2 regions of the Caballeronia sp. LZ028 genome follow, and region 2 is predicted to be linked to the other one. Evidence: riboswitches for the same ligand, from Rfam matches in the RefSeq annotation. Region 2 holds a riboswitch; the other holds the start of a gene.
What was found. A riboswitch is a leader RNA that binds a small molecule or an ion and turns the genes downstream of it on or off. The one in region 2 is predicted to bind manganese.

Region 1: it holds a riboswitch for manganese, as region 2 does, so the genes downstream of both, mntP (manganese efflux pump MntP) here and QCE58_RS01955 (sodium:calcium antiporter) in region 2, are expected to answer to the same signal.

The regions. Positions count from the first base shown of each region.
Region 1 is NZ_JARUXN010000003.1:173,127-184,521, forward strand. Features, by position in the region: gene QCE58_RS18380 (hypothetical protein) at 1-115, shown strand, start outside; gene QCE58_RS18385 (membrane-bound PQQ-dependent dehydrogenase, glucose/quinate/shikimate family) at 274-2,775, shown strand; gene QCE58_RS18390 (hypothetical protein) at 2,817-2,939, opposite strand; gene QCE58_RS18395 (PQQ-binding-like beta-propeller repeat protein) at 3,059-4,759, shown strand; yybP-ykoY riboswitch at 4,855-5,025, shown strand; gene mntP (manganese efflux pump MntP) at 5,035-5,604, shown strand; gene QCE58_RS18405 (DUF6632 domain-containing protein) at 5,570-6,001, opposite strand; gene alr (alanine racemase) at 6,176-7,279, shown strand; gene QCE58_RS18415 (PLP-dependent aminotransferase family protein) at 7,311-8,768, opposite strand; gene QCE58_RS18420 (FMN-binding negative transcriptional regulator) at 8,855-9,481, shown strand; gene QCE58_RS18425 (LysE family translocator) at 9,485-10,108, shown strand; gene QCE58_RS18430 (PAAR domain-containing protein) at 10,165-10,425, opposite strand; gene QCE58_RS18435 (hypothetical protein) at 10,442-10,756, opposite strand; gene QCE58_RS18440 (RHS family protein) at 10,909-11,166, opposite strand; gene QCE58_RS18445 (helix-turn-helix transcriptional regulator) at 11,394-11,395, shown strand, end outside.
Region 2 is NZ_JARUXN010000001.1:410,052-421,446, reverse strand. Features, by position in the region: gene QCE58_RS01980 (flagellar protein FliT) at 1-100, shown strand, start outside; gene QCE58_RS01975 (tetratricopeptide repeat protein) at 270-2,624, shown strand; gene vioA (dTDP-4-amino-4,6-dideoxy-D-glucose aminotransferase VioA) at 2,627-3,775, shown strand; gene QCE58_RS01965 (hypothetical protein) at 3,809-4,930, shown strand; gene QCE58_RS01960 (hypothetical protein) at 4,927-5,778, shown strand; gene QCE58_RS01955 (sodium:calcium antiporter) at 5,923-6,933, opposite strand; yybP-ykoY riboswitch at 7,022-7,197, opposite strand; gene QCE58_RS01950 (ABC transporter substrate-binding protein) at 7,361-8,956, shown strand; gene QCE58_RS01945 (MBL fold metallo-hydrolase) at 8,963-10,036, opposite strand; gene QCE58_RS01940 (MerR family DNA-binding transcriptional regulator) at 10,142-10,564, shown strand; gene aceK (bifunctional isocitrate dehydrogenase kinase/phosphatase) at 10,599-11,395, shown strand, end outside.

The DNA of each region.
Region 1 (11,395 bases), on a different contig from region 2:
CCTCGCGTGGTTCGATGCGCCGCGTTTCTCCGAACGCGCCGATCTGAAGGCCGCGTTCGTCGCAGGCGTCATGCCCCCGAGCGCACACGGCGGGCTCTGGCCGCGGGCGCTGTGATTTAGGCTTCATTCGGCAAGTCATCCGTAAGCACTCCTCGCACGCGCCCGTTCCCCGCCGAACGGCACAGCGATTGCTCCGTTCCTCCACGCGACAGCGTCCGAACCACGACCGCGCGACGGCCGTGTTCCGCCTTTCATCGTCACGGAGGATTCAGCATGGCTGGCAACGGCAGACTCAGTCCGCTCACGTTCTTTACGGCCATCGTGTTTATCGTCATCGGCGTGTTGCTGGCGGCGGGCGGAGCGTATCTCGTTGCGCTCAAAGGATCGTGGTACTACGTGATCGCGGGTGCGGCCATCCTGCTGACCGGGCTCTTGTTGTTGATCCGGCGGCGCTCCGCATTGCTGCTTTTCGCGCTGTTCCTGTTCGCCTCGACGATCTGGGCCGTCGTCGAAGTGCGTTTCGATTTCTGGCAACTGATGCCGCGCCTGTGGATCTGGCTGCTGCTCGCGATCTGGCTGCTGATTCCGTTCGTGCATCGCGGCGCGTTGTTCGGGCCGCCTTCGACATCGCGCGCCGCGCGCACGCCGCTCGCCGCCGCGATCATCCTCACGCTGCTGCTCGGCGTCGGCACCTGGTTCAATCATCCGCACGACCGGCCGGGGCGCATCGACGTGAACGTCGCCGCCGACGCCAATCAGCCCGATGCCAACGCCGCGACCGGCCGCGCGGCGGGCGACTGGGTCGACTATGGCGGCTCGCCGCTCGCGCAGCGTTACGCGCCGCTCGCCCAGATCACGCCGGATAACGCGCATCGGCTAAAGGTGGCGTGGACGTATCGCACCGGCGACATGCCCGGCCCCGACGATCCGACCGAAACCACCGACGAGAACACGCCGCTCAAGGTCGGCGACACGATTTTCCTGTGCACGCCGCATAGCAAGGCGATCGCGCTCGATGCCGCGAGCGGCAAGGAAAAGTGGCGTTTCGATCCGCGGATTCAGAGTCCGATCGGGTTCAAGCATTGGGAGCACATGACTTGCCGGGGCGTCGCTTATTACGATGCGTCGATGCATCCGATGCCCGCTGCCGCCGCGCCCGAAGCCAGCGCGCCCGCCGAAGCCGATGCGGCCTCCGCGCCTGCCGACGCATCCGCGCCCACGGAAGCGTCCGCGCCCGTGCGGACGCCCGCGCAAACCACGGCGCAGGCCGAATGTCCGCATCGCCTGTTCCTTCCGACCGCCGACGCCCGCCTGATCGCGCTCGACGCGGACACCGGCAAGCCGTGCGCGAGCTTCGGAAAGAACGGTGCAATCGATTTGCGCGCGAATATCGGGCCGTTCACGCCGGGCGGCTATTACTCGACCTCGCCGCCGGCGGTGTTCCGCAATCTCGTGATCGTCGGCGGTCATGTGACCGACAACGAATCGAACAACGAGCCGTCGGGCGTGATCCGCGCGTTCGACGTCAATGACGGCCATCTCGTCTGGAACTGGGATCCAGGCAATCCGGACGTCACCGAACCGATCGCGGCGGGCGGCACTTATGTGCGCAATTCGCCGAACATGTGGTCGATGTTCAGCGTCGACGAAAAGCGCGGCATGATTTTTCTGCCGATGGGCAACCAGACGCCCGATCAGTGGGGCGGCGAGCGCACGCCACAGGCCGAGAAGTTCGGCGCGGGCGTCGTCGCGCTCGATGCCGCGACGGGCAAGCTGCGCTGGAACTATCAGTTCACGCATCACGATCTGTGGGATATGGATGTGGGCGGGCAGCCGACGCTCGTCGATCTGCAGACGGCGCAGGGCACGCAGCCGGCGCTGATCGCATCGACGAAGCAGGGCAGCATCTACGTGCTGAATCGCGAAACCGGCCAGCCGATCGTGCCGATCAGCGAAGTCGCCGTGCCGGGCGGCGCGGCGAAAGGCGATCACACCGCGCCGACGCAGGCCGTTTCCGCGCTCAACTTCAACCCGCCGCGCGTGACGGAGGCGGACATGTGGGGCACGACGCCGTTCGATCAGCTTTGGTGCCGCATCAAGTTCAGGAGCCTGCGCTACGACGGGCCGTACACGCCGCCGTCGGAGCAGGGGTCGCTCGTGTTTCCGGGTAACTTCGGCGTATTCGACTGGGGCGGGATTTCCGTCGATCCGGTGCGGCAGATTCTGATCGCGAATCCGGACTACATGGCGTTCACGTCGAAGCTGATTCCGCGTGACAAGATTCCCGAGGACAACGGCGAGAAGAAAGGCAGCGAAACGAGCGGTATCAAGCTCGCGCGCGGTACGCCGTTCGGCTTTGAGATCAGCGCGTTTCTTTCACCGCTCGGGATTCCGTGCCAGGCGCCGCCGTGGGGCTACATCGCGGGCGTCGATCTGCGCACGCAGAAGATTGCGTGGATGCACAAGAACGGCACCATCTTCGACAGCGCGCCGCTGCCGATTCCGATGCCGCTCGGCGTGCCGAGCCTCGGCGGGACGATCGTGACGGCGGGCGGCGTCGCGTTCCTGACGGGCACGCTCGATCAATACGTGCGCGCCTACGACGTGCGCGACGGCAAGAAGCTGTGGGAGGCGCGTCTGCCGGCGGGCGGTCAGGCCACGCCGATGAGCTACGCCGATGCAAGCGGCAAGCAATATGTGCTCGTGACGGCGGGCGGTCATGGCTCGCTCGGCACGAAGGCGGGCGATTATGTGATCGCCTATGCGTTGCAGTGAATGCGAAAAAAAGCGCGGGAATTTTCTCCCGCGCCTGCACGTTACGTCCGGCGATAAGCCTCGGCCATGAGCGCGCTGACCTTCGCGCGCGCGCTCAGCGCATTGCGGACGGCGGCGACGATGAAGGAAACGAGGGCGATCGGCGTGGCAGCGATGATTCCCATGATGAACTCCGTACTAACTAGGTAATAACCCTAGGTTAGCACATTATGACGCATTGCAACAAATATCTTTCGGGGAATTGACCGTACGCAAAGGCGAAACGCTCTGAAGGAGCATCCAGATGAAGACGCACTTTCCGGCTCGTATCGCGGCGATCGGCGCCGTTGTGCTCATCGCGGCGATCGTCGTCGCGTGCAGTGGCGGTTCCGGCGATAGCGCCACTTCGTCTGCGGCGAGCGGCGGCGCGCCGCCGGCGGCATCGAGCCCGTCGGGGGCATCGAGCCCGGCGGGGGCATCGGCGCCTCTGGCTGCGGTGTCGAAAGATGTCGTCACCTGGCACAACGACATCGCGCGCACCGGACAGCAACTCGCGGAAACCGTCCTCACGCCGGCGAACGTCAATCAGCGTACTTTCGGCAAGCTCGCGCTCTTTTCCGTCGATGGCGCCGTCGACGCGCAGCCGCTCTTTCTGGCGGGCGTACCGATCGCGGGCGGCACGCGCAACGTGCTCTACGTCGCGACGGAAAACGCCAGCGTCTACGCTTTCGACGCCGACAGCGGCGCGGTGCTGTGGAAAGTCTCGACGCTCGGCAGCGGCGAGTCGCCGAGCGACGACCACAACTGTCATCAGATCACGCCGACAATCGGTGTCACGGCGACGCCGGTCATCGACCGGACGCGCGGCCCGAACGGCGCGATGTATGTCGTCGGCATGTCGAAGGATGCGTCGGGCGCGTATCACCAGCGCATTCACGCGCTCGATGTCGCGACGGGCGCCGAGCTCTTCAACGGCCCCACCGAAATCCGGGCGACGTATCCGGGCAACGGCGCGGGCAGCCAGAACGGCACGCTGACGTTCGATCCCGGCCAGTACGCCGAGCGCGCGGCGTTGCTGCTGCTGAACGGCGTCGTCTACACGGCGTGGACTTCGCATTGCGACTTCATGCCGTACACCGGCTGGGTCATGGGCTACGACGCCGCGACCCTGCAACAGGCGAGCGTGCTGAACCTCACGCCGAACGGCCAGATGGGCTCGATCTGGATGAGCGGCGCGGGCCTCGCATCGGACGGCCAGGCGATCTTTTTCCTCGACGCCAACGGCACCTTCGATCCGACGCAAAACGCGCAGGAGATGCCGATCAACGGCAACTTCGGCAACGGTTTTTTGCGGCTGGAAACGTCGCCGCTCAGGGTGCAGGACTATTTCGAGCCGTCGAACACGGTGCAGGAGTCGAACGAGGACGAAGATCTCGGTTCCGGCGGCGCGATGGTGCTGCCGGACTTCACCGATGCGGGCGGCACGGTCCGGCATCTGGCGATCGGCGCGGGCAAGAACTCGACGATCTACGTCGTGAACCGCTTCTCGATGGGCAAGTTCGATTCGAACGCGGACCACATCTATCAGGAACTCGTCGGCCAGATTCGCGGGGCGATGTTCGGCGCGCCCGCGTATTTCAACAACACGGTCTATTTCGGCGCGGTCGGCGACAGCATTCGGGCGTTCGCGGTCAGCAACGCGTTGCTTTCGGCGACGTCGACGAGTCAGACGTCGAATGCGTTCGGCTTCCCCGGCGCGACGCCGAGCATTTCCGCGAACGGCACGGCGAACGGCATTCTGTGGGCGGCGGAGAACGGCGCGACAGGCGCGCTGCGCGCCTACGACGCGGCCAATCTCGCGCGCCAGCTCTACAGCAGCAACGACGCCGGCACGCGCGACCAGTTCGGTGCGGGCAACAAGTTCATCACGCCGATGATCGCGAACGGCAAGGTGTATGTCGGCACGAAGAACGGCGTCGCCGTGTTCGGGCTGTTGTCGAAATAGGATCGGCGCGCGAACGCGGCGCCGGGCGTGACGCCGCGAGCGCGCCGCAACTAGCCGAAACGCCGTGGAACGGTCGCGAAGTCATGTTAAGCTCTCGGTTCTTCGCTGGGGAGTAGCCGGCTTTCCTGCACAGGGAAAGCGCTCATGTCAACACGCTCGGTCGTTCAGGCCGTGGCATGAGCAGCCATCAAAGGTTGGCAAGACCATCGACAGAATTCGCGACCGGTCGGGCGCGCGTTCTGTCGTTCCATCTTGCCCGACCAGAGCGCTACTCGATGAATCTCGCCTCCACAATTTTTCTAGCCTTCGCCATGTCCACCGACGCGTTCGCCGCAGCCGTCGGCAAGGGCGCGACCCTGCACAAGCCGCGCATCGCGGAAGCGTTGAAGACCGGCGTGATCTTTGGCGTGATCGAAGCCCTGACGCCGCTCGTCGGCTGGGCGCTCGGCAGGGCGGCCGCGCAGTATGTCACCGCGTGGGATCACTGGATCGCGTTCGGCCTGCTCTTCCTGCTCGGCGCGCGCATGATCCGCGAAGGTTTCAGCAGCGTGAGCCACGAAGCGGAAAAGCCCAATTCGCATTCGTTCTGGGTGTTGGCGCTCACCGGTTTCGCGACCAGCATCGACGCGATGGCGGTCGGCGCGGGCCTCGCGTTCATCGATGTCGATATCTTCTCGACGGCCGCGACCATCGGTTTCGCGACGATGCTGATGGTGACGATCGGCGTGATGGTCGGCCGGCTCGTCGGCGCGACGATCGGCAAGCGGGCGGAAATCGTCGGCGGGCTGATTCTGATCGGCGTCGGCAGCGTCATTCTGGCCGAACATCTCGGCCATCTCGGCTGAGGATGCGCGCCTTGCCGCCGCGCGGCGTGAGAATCGCGAGCACGGCGGCGACGATGAAAAGCGCGGGCACGTCGCCCGCCAGATGACCGAGGTGGCGCCCCGCGCCGCCGAACGACTGCACGGCCATGATCGCGCCGTGCACGACGCTCGACCACACCGTGAACCAGATGAGGCTCAGATGCCTCATCGGCTCGCGCGATGCGATCAGCAGGAAAACGCCGAGCGTCGCGTAGATGCCGACGATCATCATCGCGTATTCCGAATGGCCTTCGTGGCCGGCATCCCACGCCCATCCTGAAGGCCAGAGCAGCATGAGCGGATAGAAGGCGAAGAGCGCGATCAGCCCGACGACGGCGAGCACGATGCGCAGGCAGGCGAGGCGACGGGCGTCGTTCATGGCGGCTCCTTGGCGGCGCGACATGAGCGACAAGATACCGCGAAGCGCACCGCGAAAGCCATCGATGGCGGCAGGCCTTTCCACCAAAAATCGGCGCAAATAAAATAACAACGACTGCCATTAGGCCGATACGATTCATCATTCCACTGCCTTCAACCACAAATCCAGCACGTCATGCCACGTCCGATTTCCGCGCGCATCCATCTCGACGCCATCCGACAGAATCTTCAACTTGTCAAACGCACGGCGCCGTCGTCGCGCGTGTGGTCCGTCATCAAGGCGAATGCTTATGGTCACGGCATCGAGCGCATTTATCCGGCGCTCGCTGAAGCCGACGGCATCGCGCTGCTCGATCTCGATGAAGCCGTGCGCGTGCGCGAGCTCGGCTGGAAAAAGCCGATTCTTTTGCTCGAAGGCGTTTTCGAGCCCGCGGATGTCGAAACGGCGGATCGTCACCGGCTCACGGTCACGGTGCATTGCGACGAGCAGCTTGCGTTGCTGAAGGCGGCGCGGCCGAACGAGCGCATCGACATACAGTTGAAGATGAACTCGGGCATGAACCGGCTCGGCTATCGGCCGGGCGAATTCGTCGAGGCTTGGAAAAGGGCGTCGGATATCGCGGCGATCGGCTCGATCGGCCTGATGAGTCACTTCGCGAACGCCGACGAAGGCGCGATCGACTGGCAGATAGACGAATTCGAAGCGGCCACGCGCGATCTTCCCGGCACGCGCTCGCTGTCGAATTCGGCGGCGGTGCTGTGGCATCCGCGCGCGCATCGCGACTGGGTGCGGCCGGGCACGATCCTCTACGGCGCCTCGCCGACGGGCTGCGCGCGCCACATCGAGCATTTCCCGTTGCGCGCGGCGATGACGCTCGAGAGCCGCATCATCGGCGTGCAGACGCTCGCGGCGGGCGAGACGATCGGCTATGGCCGCACTTTCACCGCGGATCGCGCGATGAAGATCGGCGTGGTCGCATGCGGCTACGCGGACGGCTATCCGCGTCACGCCCCGACGGGCACGCCCGTCATCGTCGATGGCGTGCGTACGCGCATCGTCGGACGCGTGTCGATGGACATGCTCACCGTCGATCTCGCGCCGTGTCCGGCTGCGGGCATCGGATCGCCGGTGGAACTATGGGGCGAACGCGTCCGGGTCGATGAAGTGGCCGAACCGTCCGGCACGATCGGCTACGAGTTGATGTGCGCGCTCGCGCGGCGCGTGCCCGTCGCGATCGACGCGGGCGTTTCGAATCGGGCAGAAGCGCATTCGGCATGACGCTCACGATGACGCGTCTCGAAGGCAGTGCTTACGTTCGAAAATGCGCGATCACATCGGCGAGGATTTCGATGCCTTTGCGGATCTGCTCGACCGGCACGCTCGCATAGCCGAGGATGAGCCCGGCCGTCCGGTTCGACGTGCCGCCGCACGGCGCGACATGAAGCGGCGACACCGGATAGACGCCCACGCCCTTCGCATGCGCGGCGGCGACGAGCGCGGCTTCGTGCGCCGCGTCGATGAAGGGCAGCCACAGCGTGACGTGCAATCCGGCAGCCGTGCCCGTCGCGTGCGCGCGCTTCGGAAGAAGATCGGCGATGGCGTCGAGCAAGGCCGCGCGCCGCCGTTCGTATTCGCGCCGCACGCGCCGCACGTGACGCTCATACGCGCCGCTTTCGATTAGCGCCGCGAGCACGCGCTGATCGATGACGGCCGAATGACGATCCGCGAGCCGCTTCGCCTGACGGAACGCCGGCACGAGATCGTGCGGCAGGATCATGTAGCCGAGCCGCAGATGCGGCGAAAGCGCCTTCGAAAACGTGCCGATGTAGATCACGCGGCCATTCGTATCGATCGATTGCAAGGCGTCGATCGGGCGCTGGCCGTATCGGAACTCGCCGTCGTAATCGTCTTCGATGATCCACGCGTCGTGCCGTTGCGCCCATTCGAGCAATTCGAGACGGCGGCCGATCGGCAGCACGCCGCCCAGCGGAAACTGGTGCGATGGCGTCACGTAGGCGAGCCGCGCGCGTCCATCGGCGGGAAGGCCGCGCGTATCGAGACCGTGTTCGTCGACGGGCACCGGCAGCGCCACGCCGCCCGATGCCTCGAAGCAATGCCGCGCGATCAGATAGCCGGGATCTTCGAATGCGAAGGCGTCGCCGGGATCGAGCAGCAGGCGCGCGCAAAGATCGAGCGCCTGCTGCGTGCCGTTCACGACGACGATCTGATCGCTATCGCAGACGAGCCCGCGCGCGCGGCCGAGATACGCCTGCAACGCGCGCCTGAGCGACGCGTCGCCTTCGGGCGCGACGTAATAGAGGCTGTCCGGTTGATGCAGCAGTTCGGCTTGATACGCGCGTTTCCAGATCAACGAAGGAAAGTCGCGCGCGGACACTGCGCCGTACAGGAAGTTGATGCTGCCTTTCGTCACTTGCGCGAGAACGGGCATCGGCAGTGTGGAAACGCGCCGGCCATAGGCGGAAAGGGCGGGCGCGGTGCGTTCGGCGCGCGCGGGAATCGGCGGCGCGAGCGGCATCGGCGGCGTGGCGACTCGCGCCACGCGTCCCGCCGACGTGACGAGAAAGCCCTCCGCCGCGAGCTGTTCGTACGCTGCCGTGACGGTCGTGCGCGAGACGCCGAGATCGGCGGCCAGCGCGCGCGTAGAAGGTGCGGGAGCGCCGGCGGGCAACGTGCCATCGGCGATCTGGGCGCGCAGCAGATCGTAAATGCGCCGTCCGGTGCCGATGGCGTCTTTCAACTGGACCATGAAAATTGCTCGAAACTGGATCTTCTTATTGTGCCTGTTTCGGGCGATAGTGACGGGGTTCCGCCACTTTCCATCGGGCATCCAAGATGTATATTCCGCCGCATTTCGCCGAGACTCGCCCTGAAGAGCTGCATCGGATCATTCGTGCGCATCCGCTCGGAATGCTGGTGACGCACGACGCCGCCGGTCTCGACGCCAATCACATTCCGTTCGAATTCGATCCGGCGCAGGGCGAGCATGGCTTGCTGACGGCGCACGTCGCGCGCGCCAACGACGTGTGGCAGCGTTGCCCGGGCGGCACGCCGGTCATGGTGATTTTTCGCGGCGCGGAGGGTTATGTCTCGCCGAACTGGTATCCGAGCAAGCATGAGACGCATCGGCAAGTGCCGACGTGGAACTACGAAGTCGTGCACGCGCACGGCGTGCTCACCGTGCGCGACGACGAGCAGTTCGTGCGCGGTCTCGTCGCGCGTCTGACGCGGCGGCACGAGGCGAACGAGCCGAAGCCGTGGAAGATGGGCGATTCCGAGCGCGAATTCATCGATGGGATGCTGCGGAATATCGTGGGCATCGAAATCGCGGTGACGTCGCTTGTCGGCAAGTCGAAGCTGAGTCAGAACAAGGAAACGCGCGATCGGATCGGCGCCGCGGATGCGCTCGACGCGCGGGGGAAGGGGGAGCTGGCGCGGGTGATGGTGCGGGCGGGAGACTAGTTCATGGCTTTTATTGCTTTTCTGATCGCGGCGATCGTTCTCGCCATTACGCCCGGTCCGGGCCTCGCGTATGTCGTGGCTCGCACTGTCGCTGGTGGTCGTTCCGAAGGCATGGCGTCGTGTCTCGGCACGGCGGTGGGCGGTCTCGTCCATGTGGCCGCGGCGGCGCTCGGGCTATCCCTGTTGATCGCGCGCTCGGCGACGCTCTTTAGCGTCGTGAAGTACGTCGGCGCGGCGTATCTGATTTATCTGGGCGTTCGGCTTCTGTTTCGCGAAGGCGAAGCGGGCGGCGTCGCGCCGGTTGCATCGCACGGTGCGCGGCGTGCGTTTCGCGAAGGCGTCCTGGTCGAAGCGCTCAACGTCAAGACGGCGCTGTTTTTTCTCGCCTTTCTTCCGCAGTTCGTTTCGCCGGGGCATGCGCTGATTCCGCAACTGGCGATGCTCGGGAGCATTTGCGTCGTGCTTAATACGCTTGTCGACGTGGGCGCGGTGCTCGCCGCTTCGCGTCTGCTGAAGTCGAGCGCCGCACGCGTCGCCCACGCGAGGATGCTCACGCGGACCTCGGGCGTCGTCATGCTGGCATTGGGTGGATATCTCGCGTTTGCGCGGAGGGCGATCCCGAGTTAGGGAACCGGCCTCACGCGATTATCTGTTGCTCGCATGACCTTCCCTGAAGAGGGCTTCTAATCAATACTGCCGTGACTTTCGACGGCAAGCACACGGCTGCCGCAGGCGGTCAGATGCCCATCCAGCGCGACGCCATTGCCGTTCGTGTCGATCAACATATCGGAACACTGAATGATCGGGTTCGTGCCGTGTTCGGGGCATGTCACCAAGTCGCCCATTCTCGCGACCCCGCGGCCCTTGATGTCCATCGTGTCGGAGCCCGTGATGATGCGGCCGCCGTGGGTCGTTGCGTCGCCTATGCATGCGATTGAAGTCATTTTCGTTATCGTGCGGTTAGAGGTTTTTCCAGATCGGTTCAGCGCTTGCGCCGGACAATTCGAAGATGAAGAATTTCACCGCGTCGAAATAGTTGGTGAATATGCAAGGATTGAACGAGGTGCCTCGCTCGTCGACGCATACGACCCAGTAACCATCTTCCTCGGACAGGCGCAACTCTCCAAACCCGATATGCGGGTCGTCACCTAAGCGGTAGGAATCACGCCTGATACCGCGAGCGCCAAGTTCAGCGGCGATGGCGTCGAGTAGCCTTTGCTGGTCGATGCCTTGACCAACATGAATCTCGTACGCCTTCTTGAGATGAATATCCATCGATCAACTCCTTTGTTCATCGTCGTCTCAGGAAGGCCCGTAGCTTTTCTTGCTCGACGCTAACGACATGTTCACCCACGGCAAGACCACCGGGCAGACGTGTATCTTACGGACGCTCCGTCCTTCTGGCATGTTTCCATTGTCGAGTCTCTCTAGCGGCCTTCGATGATTCTTCGATTGCGACGATTCGATTCGTCTACCTTGACTTGAATATCCCGATCGGCGGCAACGGCGTTGAGTCCGCCCGTAAGGCCAATCAGGTCCTTCGATATGAATCTGCCCGTCGCCGGATCATCGTACGGATGCCGGTTGTAATGAAGCCCCGTCTGACTTCGCCTGGACACAAACTCCTCGCGCGCAGGCCGCAGTCCCTTATCCAGCAAGCCGTCCAGCTCGACGAGCTCATGCACGAGAGAATTATTTTTGTAGACGCGATTCTAGACGCTCATCGGTAGCCCGAACTATGCGACTCGTCCGAGTAACGCTTGCTCGTTACCCGCAGTGGCTGACGGCGGCCGCAGGCCGACCGCAGACGCGGCGGAACTTGGCCGAAGCACACCGATGCGCCACGTTCGCGCAAGTCTTCGCCCACCGCGCCCGAATCCGTCAAGGCCGCGCAGCGCCCGAAGGCTTGGTCTT
Region 2 (11,395 bases):
GGACGCGAGCGCGACCCGCACCGGTCTCGCCGCCGAATATCACGCGGCGATGAAGCGCGTGAACGCCGTCAACCGCTACCAGCAAGGCGCGCGGTTCTAGAAACACCGCGCTTTCGCTTCAGTTTTCCCCCGATGCCCGCTTCACGCGGGCATTTTTTCGCCCGCTGGCGATCCCCCGAATTACGGCGGCTTTCCCGCTCATCTCCGCGCTTCGGTTTGGCGGCCTCGCTTGGATAATCAGTTCAATCGCAAGGAGCACGCCGAAGATCATGAGCATTTCCCTACAGGTTCCGGACGCCACGACGCTGACGCCGGAGCAACAGTTCGAGCAGGACATCGCGACCGTCATGCAGTCGGCGCTGGAGAATCATCACGCCGGCAATCATGCCGACGCCGAAGCGCTCTATCGCGCGATTCTCGATCACAAGCCGGATCACGCGGACGTGCTGTACAACCTCGCGGTTCTCTTTATCCAGACGCAACGTCCGGACGACGCGGTGCCGCTGTTCGAATCCGTGCTCGGCCTGCGTCCGGACAACGGCCAGTACTGGGTCTCGTACATCGACGCGCTCGCGCGCACCAATCAGACGCAGGCTGCCTGGTTCGCGGTTGAAATGGCGCAGCAGCGCGGCGCGCGCGGTCCGGCGATGGACGGCCTGATCGAGCGCCTGTCGCACCCGAATGGCTACGCGGCGGCCGTGCTCGCCGAGGCCTCGCAGCTCGCGCGCCTCGCGCCGAAGACCGTCGATGGCAGCGCGGACGACGCGTCGCAATCGACCGCCGGCAAGCGCGGCAATCCCACGCCGCAGGACCTGAACCAGTTCGCGTCGCTTTACAACAAGGGCCGCCACGACGAAGCGATCAAGCTGGCGCGCGTGCTCGTCGAACGTTATCCGCATCACGTCGGCGCGCAGCGTTCGCTCGGCCTGGCGCTGTACTCGCACGGCCGCTTCGTCGAAGCCATCGAGCCGCTCGGCCGCACGGTCGAGCTGGAGCCCGCGGACCAGCATTCGCGCATGCTGTTCGCGAGCGCGCTGCAGGTTCATGGCGACAACGTCGGCGCCGAGCGGCAGTGCCGTCTGGTGATCGCGCGCGACCCGAATCACGCGGAAGCGCATCGCGTGCTCGGCGTGTCGCTGTCGGCGATGCGCCGTCACGCCGAAGCCATCGAAGCCTGCGAACGGGCGATCGAGCTCGCGCCGAAAAACGGCGACATGCACGGCGCGCTCGGCGTCGTGCTGATGGACGACGGTCAGATCGCGCGCGCCGAAGGCACCTTCCGCAAGGCGCTCGAGTGCAACCCGATCGACTTCATTTCGCACAGCAATCTGCTGTTCTGCCTCACGCACCGTACCGATCTGACGCCCGTCGCGCTCTTCGACGAACATCGCGAATTCGACCGCCGTCACGGCGATCCGGCGCGCCGCCTGTGGCGCGCGCACGAGAACGCGAAGGATCCGCACAAGACGCTGCGCGTCGGTCTCGTGTCCGGCGACTTGTTCCGCCACGCCGTCGCATCGTTTCTGGAACCCGTGCTCGCATTGCTCGCGAAGGATCCGGGCATCGAGATTCACGTCTACAGCACCCATGCGCGCGAGGATTCGACGACGCAGCGCCTGCGCGGCCACGCGCCACGCTGGAACGTCGTCTCGGGCTTGTCGGACGATGCGTTCGTCGAGAAAGTGCGCGCCGACGGCATCGATATCCTGATCGACCTGTCGGGCCATACCGGCCGCAACCGCCTGCGCGCCTTCGCACGCAAGCCCGCGCCGGTCCAGGCGTCGTGGATCGGCTATCCGCAGACGACCGGCGTCAGCGCCATCGACTATTACTTCGCGAACCGCACGCCGCATTTCTCGCCGATCGACGACCAGTTCGTCGAAAAGATCGCGTACCTGCCGGCGGCGGCGCCGTTCCTGCCCGATGCGAATTCGCCGCCGGTCAATCTGCTGCCCGCGCTCCACAAGGGCTACGTCACGTTCGGCAGCTTCAACCGCGTGTCGAAGCTGCGCCGCGAGGTGATCGCGCTGTGGGCGCGCGTGCTGCACGCCGTGCCGGATTCGAAGATGCTGATGGGCGCGATGCCCGACGACAGCGCCGTCGCGGAACTGGGCAAGTGGTTCGCCGAAGAAGGCATCGCCGCGGACCGGCTTGCGCTGCTCAAGCGCTCGAACGTGTCGGTGTATCTGCAGCAGCATCATCAGGTCGATCTGTGTCTCGACACCTTCCCGTATGCGGGCGGCACGACGACGCTGCACGCGCTCTGGATGGGCGTGCCGACGCTGACGCTGCTCGGCGACACGATGCCCGGCCGCGCGGGCGGCACGTTGATGAGCCAGGTCGGACTCGAATCGTTCATCGCACGCGACGCGGATGAATTCGTCGCGAAGGGCGTCGCGTACGCAAGCGATCTGAATGCGCTCGCGGCCCTGCGCACCGGCATGCGCGAGCGCTGCTCGGAATCGGCGCGCTTCCGTCCGGACGTGATCGCCGCGAGCATGAGCCACGCGCTTCGTCACATGTGGCAGCGCTGGTGCGCCGGCCTGCCCGCCGAATCTTTCGATACCGAACTCCTCGCCGCCGCGCCCGCCGCAGCGAATTCAGCAGCCACCACGCAAGGTTGATCATGAGCGCCATTCCTCTCTTTCGCGAGCAGCCCGCCATCGACGAGCGTATCTTCGTCACGCAGCCGCATCTGCCGCCGCTCGACGAATTCGTTCCGTATCTCGAGAAGATCTGGGAAAACAAGACGCTGACCAACGGCGGCCCGTTTCATCAGCAGCTCGAACAGGCGCTGTGCGAATACCTCGGCGTGCAGCACCTCGCGCTGTTCTCGAACGGCACGACGGGTCTCGTCACCGCGCTGCAGGCGCTGCGCATCACGGGCGAAGTGATCACCACGCCGTATTCGTTCGTCGCGACCGCGCATTCGCTGCTGTGGAACGGCATCAAGCCGGTGTTCGTCGACGTGGACCCGGTCACGCTGAATCTGGATCCGCGTCAGATCGAAGCCGCCATCACGCCGCAGACCACCGCGATCATGCCGGTGCACTGCTACGGCCAGCCGTGCGACGTCGAAGCGATCCAGGCGATCGCCGACAACTACAACTTGAAGGTGATCTACGACGCCGCGCACGCGTTCGGCGTGCGCAACGAGGCGGGCAGCATCCTCACGCACGGCGACCTGTCGGTGCTGAGCTTCCACGCGACGAAAGTCTTCAACACGTTCGAGGGCGGCGCGATCGTCTGCCCGGACGCGAAGGTGAAGCAGCGCATCGACCATCTGAAGAACTTCGGCTTCGTCAACGAGACGACCGTGGTCGCGGCCGGCATCAACGGCAAGATGAGCGAAATCAATGCGGCATTCGGCCTGTTGCAGCTTCAGCACATCGATCGCGCGCTCGCGCGCCGTCAGGAGATCGACGCGCTGTATCGCACCCTGCTCGCCGACGTCGACGGCATCGTGCCACTGCCCGGTCTTGCGGGCGGCGCGACGAACCACTCGTATTTCCCAGTGCTCGTGCAAAGCGACTACAAGCTGACGCGCGACGAGCTGTATCAGCGTCTGCGCGATCACGAGATTTTCGGCCGCCGCTATTTCTATCCGCTGATTTCGGATTTCCCGATGTATCGCGGCCTGCCCTCCGCGCAGCCGAGCCGACTGCCGAACGCGCAGGAAGCATCGCGCAAGGTGCTGTGCCTGCCGATCTATCCGGCGCTCGCGGACCGCGACGTCGAGCGCGTCGTGGACGTGATCCGCGCGGCCAACGTCTAAGGCCCGGCAGCCCGGCGCACGCAGGATCGACCCATGCACGTGTTTCTTCTCTTCAGCGGCACCAACGATCGCGCCGTCGTCGCGCTGCTGCGCGCGATCGGCAAGCTCGGGCAACAGGCGGCGGTGATCGCGCGTTCGGCCGCCGATCCGGTTCTGTCGAGCGCGTATCGCGATCTCGTGGTCGCCGTGCGCGAAAACGACACGCTCTCGGTCCCGCTGCTCGCCGGTTATATCGCGCAGGCGAAGGCGAAGTTCGGCGCGCGCCGCGTGACGCTCGTGCCGATCTCCGAATTCTTCAACACCTTCCTGCTGAATCACAAGGAAGCGCTGGAATCCATCGACGGCGTGCATGTGCCGCTCGTCGATCCGTCGCTGTACGCGAAGCTCACGAACAAGGCGAGCGCCACCGAGTTCTTCGCGCGCGAAGGCATCGCGCCGCCGCCCGAATACGCGGGCATCGACGATGCCGTGGTGCCTTTCGTCGCCAAGCCGAAATGCAACGTCGACGGCAAGCGCGTGCTTTATCCGGTGCTCGTGAAAAGCGACGCGGACCTCGCCGCTTTCAAGGCGAGCGAAGATCCGTCGCACTATTTCTTTCAGCACTTCGTGACGGGACGCAGCTTTTATCTGCTCGCCTATTTCGCGCGCACGGGCGAAGTCTTCTGCTCGTCGCAGGAAAACCTCGCGCAGCAGCCCGGCGGCAAGTCGATCGTGCTCGCGCGCACCGCCGATTTTCATGCGAGCGATATCGGCGTGAAGCTGCGGCAGGCGCTTTCGCAATGCGGCTATTTCGGCTTCGCGATGATCGAATGCATCGTCGGGGACGACGGCGCGTACTTCATCGAAATGAATCCCCGTCCGTGGGGACCGCTCGACCTGTGCCTGAACCACGACTGCGGCATCGTCGAAGCTTTCGTGGGCGACTGGGCGACGGAAGATGCAACCGCTTATCAAGGCCGGCGCCTTTCGCGCGCACGCCACGCCACGTATCTGTGGACGGGCGGCATCGTGAACACATGGCGCCGGCGCCGGACGACCGTGCATCGCTATGGCAGCGAAGCGCGTCTCGCGGGCGCTGCGTTGCGCGCCCTGGCCGGCGACGTCTATCTCGCAAGCGACAGCTGGCGAATCTTTTACAAGGAACTATGGAAATGACCTCTGGCGCCACCGCAGTCAAGGAGCGGCTCGCTCAACTCTACGGAGAAGTCTCCAAGCACTCGGGGTATCAGACGATCCCCGACTTCGTCGCGAGTACGCTCGGTTATCAGGAGACCATTCAGAGCCAATGGCGCGGCGACCGCAACCGCCTCGACTGGATTCTCGCGCATCGCGCGCCGCAAGCCGGCGAGCGCTGGGCCGACTTCGGCGCGAATACGGGCTTCTTCACGTACACGATCGCGCATGCGCATCCCGATGCGCGCGTGACGGCGATCGAAGCGAACGCCGAACACGCGAAGTTCCTGCGCGAACTCGGCGATGCCTTCTCGATCGGCAATGTCGACGTGCATCACGAAGCGCTGCCCTTCGATGGCCTCGACAAGCTGTCGGACATCGACGTGCTTTTGCATCTGAATGTGCTGCATCACGCGGGCGCGGATTTCGACCGCGAATATGTGACCGGCGCGCACGACTTTCCAGCGTATGCGGTCGCTTATCTGAAGAAGCTGCGTCAGGCGTCGCGCTCGCTCGTGTTCCAGCTCGGCTGCAATCTGTGGGGCGACAAGACGCATCCGCTGCAGCCGGGCGCGACCGATGCGGAGCGTCTCGCGTATGTGTCGAAGCTGCTGACGGACGCCGGCTGGCGCATTCGCGATCTCGCGTACGCGAAGAAGACGACCGACGCGCCGATCGCCTATGCCGATCTCGGCAAGGACGTCATCGAAGCGCTGAACGGCCAGCACGGACAAGCCGAACTGCGCCTCTTCGCCGACGCGCTCGCGCCGTATGCGCTGGAACAGCACATCGGCGAGTTTTATCGGCGCGCGATTTACATCGTCGATTAATTGACGGACGGCACTAAAGTTATCGGCGCACGTGCCGATAACCCCTATAAGAACAACAAGAACGACGTGCCGGTTTTCTCGGCGCGCTGCTTCGCTCTTCGATGCCCGCCTCGCGCGGGCATTCTTCTTTGTGCCGCAGCTTTGTCAGCGCCCGAGCGTCAACGCGAGATAGGCCGCGTACAGCACGCCGTTGCCGAGCAGCGCCCACAGCACGACGCCGTTCTCCTTCGCATTGAAGCGCAGCCACGCCGCCGCCGCGAGCGTGATGAGCACGCCCGTCAGCACTTCGATACGCGGCTCCCACGGCGTCAGCATGATGCCGATGGCCGGCAGCAACGTCCCTTGAAACACCATCGCGCCGGTGATGTTGCCGAACGCGAGCGTGTCCTTTCCTCGGCGCGCCCACAGAATGCTGTTCACTTTCTCGGGCAGTTCCGTCGCGATCGGAATGATGATGAGCGACAGCAGCAGCGCCGAAATTCCCAGCGCATGCGACACGCCCTCGACGCCGTGAATGAAGCCCTTCGCGCCGCCGACGAGCAGCACGATGCCGAAGAAAAACTGCAGCATGATCGTGCCGAGCGACGTTTTCAAACCGAGACGCGAAGCGAACAAGGCCTCGGGCGCTTCCGTTCCGTGTCCGCCCTCGACGAGCTTCGCCGAAGCCTTGAACGTCGAAATCACATAAACGATATAGAGCGCGACGAGCCCGACCGCGAACAACGCGCGCACTTGCCACGCGTGATGCGGCACGAACATCGCGGCGCACGCGATGAGAAACGCGACCAGAAAGAAGTTCAGATCGCGCACGAAGCCGCTGCGCTCCGGCACGATGCGCCCGCTCATGCCGCGCGACTTGAGGATCGCGAACGTCATCAGACACGTCGAAAGCGTCGCGAGCATAAGCGGCGCGCCGAGAATCGCGCCGACGCCGATCTCTTCGTTGACCGCACGGCTCGTCGTGCCGCCGAGCAGCGCGATGATCGGCACCGTCGTCTCGGGCAATGCCGTGCCGACCGCCGCGAACAGCGATCCGGTCACGCCTTCGGAAATGCCGAGCCGTTCGCCGAGATGTTCGAGCGCATTCGTGAATAGCTCCGCCGCGACCAGGATGATCGCGAGCATCAGCGCGAGTTCGAGAAAGAGCATCGTCATGCGGCACCTCGCATCGAAACATGCGACGGGTGCGCGAGCGTGCGCGGGAAACGGGGATGTTGTAGTTGTGGGGACACGATGATTCCACGGCCGGACGTCGAGCGAACCACGATGCGCCACGCGCCGTCCGGCCAGGAACGACATAGCGCATCGATGGTCTCGCCAAACCGTTCCGGTCGAACGCGCCACGGCAGCAGGGCCGAGGATGTTGACGCGTTCTCCTTCGCTCGCGAAGGAAGGCTACTCCCCAAAGAAGGCGCAAGTTTAGCCCGATGCGCCCCGTTTCGGCAACCCGCGGAATAAGCGTATGCCGATCGGATCGTTGTCGTCGACGGATGCATCCGCTAATCTGGCCGCGCCGGGCGCGTCGCTTGCTGCGCGTGCTCAAGCTCATCCACGAACAAAAATGAAGATCACGGGAGATCTCATGCGTCTGAAACTCTTCGCCGCGGCCGCCGCGATGGCCATGCTCGCCGCGCCGATGCTCGCGATGTCCAAGCCGCTCACCGTCTGCACCGAATCGAGCCCGGACGGCTTCGATGTCGTGCAATTCAATTCGCTCGTAACGACCAACGCATCGGCGGATGTCATCTTCAATACGCTCGTCTCCTACGACGAAGCCGCGAAGAAGGTCGTGCCCTCGCTCGCGGAAAAGTGGGACGTGACGAGCGACGGGCTCACGTACACATTCCATCTGCGTCCGAACGTTCAGTTTCAGACGACCGATTACTTCAAGCCGACGCGTCCGCTCAGTGCCGACGACGTCGTGTTCACGTTCTCGCGCATGCTCTCGGACGACAATCCGTGGCACAAGATCGCGGGCGCGAGCGGCTTTCCGCACGCGCAGTCGATGGGCCTCGTGAAGCTCATCAAGGCCGTATCGAAAGTCGATGACCATACCGTGAAGTTCGAGCTCAACGAGCCGAACGCGACCTTCGTGCCGATCCTCACGATGGGCTTCGCATCGATCTATTCGGCCGAATATGCGGACAAGCTGCTGAAGGCGAACCAGCAGGTCGATCTGAACAGCAAGCCGATCGGCACCGGCCCGTTCGTGCTGAAGAGCTACACGAAAGATTCGGTCATCCGCTACGACGTGAATCCGTCGTACTGGGGCGCGAAACCGAAGATCGACCGGCTGATCTACGCGATCACGCCCGACGCCGCCGTGCGCGCGCAGAAGATCAAGGCGGGCGAATGCCAGATCGCGCTGTCGCCGAAGCCGCAGGACGTCATCGACGCGAAGAAGGACAAGTCGCTGAAGGTGAGCGAAGCGCCCGCATTCATGACGGCGTTCGTCGCGCTCAACACGCAGAAGAAGCCGCTCGACAATCCGAAGGTGCGTCAGGCGATCAACATGGCCTTCGATCGCACGACCTACATGAAGACCGTGTTCGACAACACGGCGACGCAAGCGGTGAACCCGTATCCGCCGAATACGTGGAGTTACGACAAGAGCATCGAGGCGTACAAATATTCATCCGCCGATGCGAAGAAGCTGCTCGCCGATGCGGGCTTTCCGAACGGTTTCGACACGACGATCTGGGTACGCCCGAACGGCAGCGTGCTCAATCCGAATCCGAAGGCGGGCGCGGAATTGCTGCAAGCCGATCTCGCGAAAATCGGCGTGAAGGCGCAGGTGAAAGTGATCGAATGGGGCGAACTCATCAAGCAGGCGAAGCAGGGTCAGCACGACATGCTGTTCATGGGCTGGGCCGGCGACAACGGCGACCCGGACAACTACATGTCGCCGCTTTTCAGTTGCAACGCGGTGAAGTCAGGCATCAACTTCGCGCGCTATTGCGATCCGCAACTGGACAAGCTCATCGCCGATGGCAAGTCGACCGCCGATGTCGCCAAACGCACGAAGTCGTATGTCGATGCGCAGAAGATCATCCACGATCAGGCGCTGTGGATTCCGCTCGTCTATCCGACGGCGGCGGCGCTCACGCGCGCGAACGTCAGCGGCTATAACGTGAGTCCGTTCGGGCGCGTGAATTTCGGCGCTGTTTCCGTGCAGTAAGCGAAGTCAGGCCGGCGTGAACCGGATCACGCCGTCAGCGCCGGTCTGACGTTTCAGCGTGCCATCGAGCCAAAGCAGATTCAGATGCGCGAGCGCTTCGCCGAGCGCGAACGTCATCTGATGAATATCGAGCTTGCGCTTGAACATGAGCGGGACGATGTCTGCGGCGCTGCATGGCTTTTGAGCGCACGCGTCGCGCACTTCCGCCAGCCGCGCGCGATGATGCTCGCGCAATTGCCCGATGCGCGTTTGCACGCCGCGAAACGGCTTGCCGTGTGAGGGCAGCGCGAGCGTATCGGCGGGCATGGTTTCGTAGCGGCCGAGCGATTCCAGATACAGCGCAAGCGGATTGCCTTCCGGCTCGACCGCGAACACCGACACGTTTGTCGAAATGCGCGGCAACACCATGTCGCCGGAAATGAGCAACTTGTCGGCGGCGCAGAAAAGCGCGCTGTGCTCCGGCGAATGGCCGTAGCCCGACACCACTTCCCAATTGCGCGTGCCGATACGCATGACATCGCCATCGCAAATACGCCGATATTCCGCCGGAATCGACGGCACGAGCGTCGGGTAATAGCTATCGCGCTTGCGCAGCGCATCGAGCGACGCTTCGTCGGACAGGCCGTGCGCCGCGAAATGCGCCGCCGCTCGCTCGCCGCCCGCGTTCGAGCCGTCGCCGGCGGCCATCACGCGGCCCATCGCGTATTCGCCGAGCGACATCCACAGGCGCACGTTCCATCGATGCTTGTCGCCGCCCGTGCAGATCCAGTCGGCAAGTCCCAGATGATCCGGATGACAATGCGTGACGATCACACGCAGCACCGGCTTTCCATCGAGCACGGAATCGAACACGCGCTCCCAGTTCGCGCGGATCGTATCGCTCGAAATGCCGCAATCGACGACGGTCCAGCCTTTCACACCGTCGATTTCATCGGCGAGCAGCCACAGATTGATGTGATCGAGCGCGAACGGCAGCGGCATGCGCAGCCAGAACACGCCCGGCGCCACTTCCATGACGCCGCCCGATTCGGGCAGCCGGTCCGCGAAAACATAGTCGAGCTGGTGTTCGAGTGCGTTCATTCGGTGCCTGCCTCCGGGTTTGCGCCGCGTTGCAATTTGGCCAAGTTGACGATAACGTAAACGTCCATTCTAACGTTGCGCGCGCATTTGCGCTGCCGGCCGGCAATGACCCAACCGACGCATTACACGATCACCGAACTGGCGCGCGAGTTCGACATTACGCCGCGCGCCATTCGCTTTTACGAAGATCAGGGGCTGCTCGCGCCGAAGCGCGAAGGCTCGAACGGCCTGCGGCGTGTGTATTCGGCGCGCGATCGCACGCGCCTCAAGCTCACGCTGCGCGGCAAGCGGCTCGGTTTCACGCTGTCGGAAATCCGCACGCTGCTCGATCTGTATGACTCGCCTACCGGCACCGCGACGCAGCTACAGGCTTTCGTCGATACGATCGCGGCGCATCGCGAAGTGCTGCAGCGTCAGCTCGAAGACCTGAACACGACGCTCGCCGAACTTTCCGCGTATGAGGAACAGGGCCGCGCGCTGCTCGCGGCGGGCGCGGAAAAGCGTGCACGCAAACCCAAAGCGGCATAACGCGTGACGCCCGCACAGGAAGCGCAGGGTCGATATGAATCATTTCCCCAAGCTGCTCTCGTCGCAAATCGGCTTCGATGTCGCCAAGACGATACTCGAAGGCTTCGAGCATCATTACCGCGTGTTCCGCGAAGCCGCGATCAAGGCGAAGGAGCTATTCGAGCGCGGCGACTGGCTCGCGTTGCAACAACTGGCGCGCGATCGCATCGCGTCGTATGACGATCGCGTCACGGAATGCGTGACGGCGCTCGAAGACGAATACGACGCGGAGAATATCGAGGACGACGTGTGGCAGCAGATCAAGCTGCATTACATCGGCTTGCTGACGACGCATCGTCAGCCGGAATGCGCGGAAACGTTCTTCAATTCCGTGTGCTGCAAGATCCTGCATCGCTCGTACTTCAACAATGACTTCATCTTTGTGCGGCCGGCCATTTCGACGGAATACATCGAGAACGACGAGCCCGCCGCAAAGCCGACGTATCGCGCGTATTACCCGGAAAAGGACGGCCTCGCCGCGACGCTCGAACGCATCGTCACGAACTTTCAGTTGGAACCGCCGTTCGAGGATTTGCCGCGCGACGTGCAATGCGTGATGCAGGCGCTGCGCGAAGCCTTCGGCGATATCACGCCCGCGCCGAACTTTCAGATTCATGTGCTTTCGTCGCTGTTCTTTCGCAACAAGGCGGCGTATGTCGTCGGGCGGATCATCAACGGCGATGCGCTGCTGCCCTTCGCCATCGCGATCCGGCATACGAAGCCCGGCTTGCTCGCGCTCGATACCGTGCTGCTCTCGCGCGAGCAGGTGCTCATCATCTTCAGCTTCTCGCA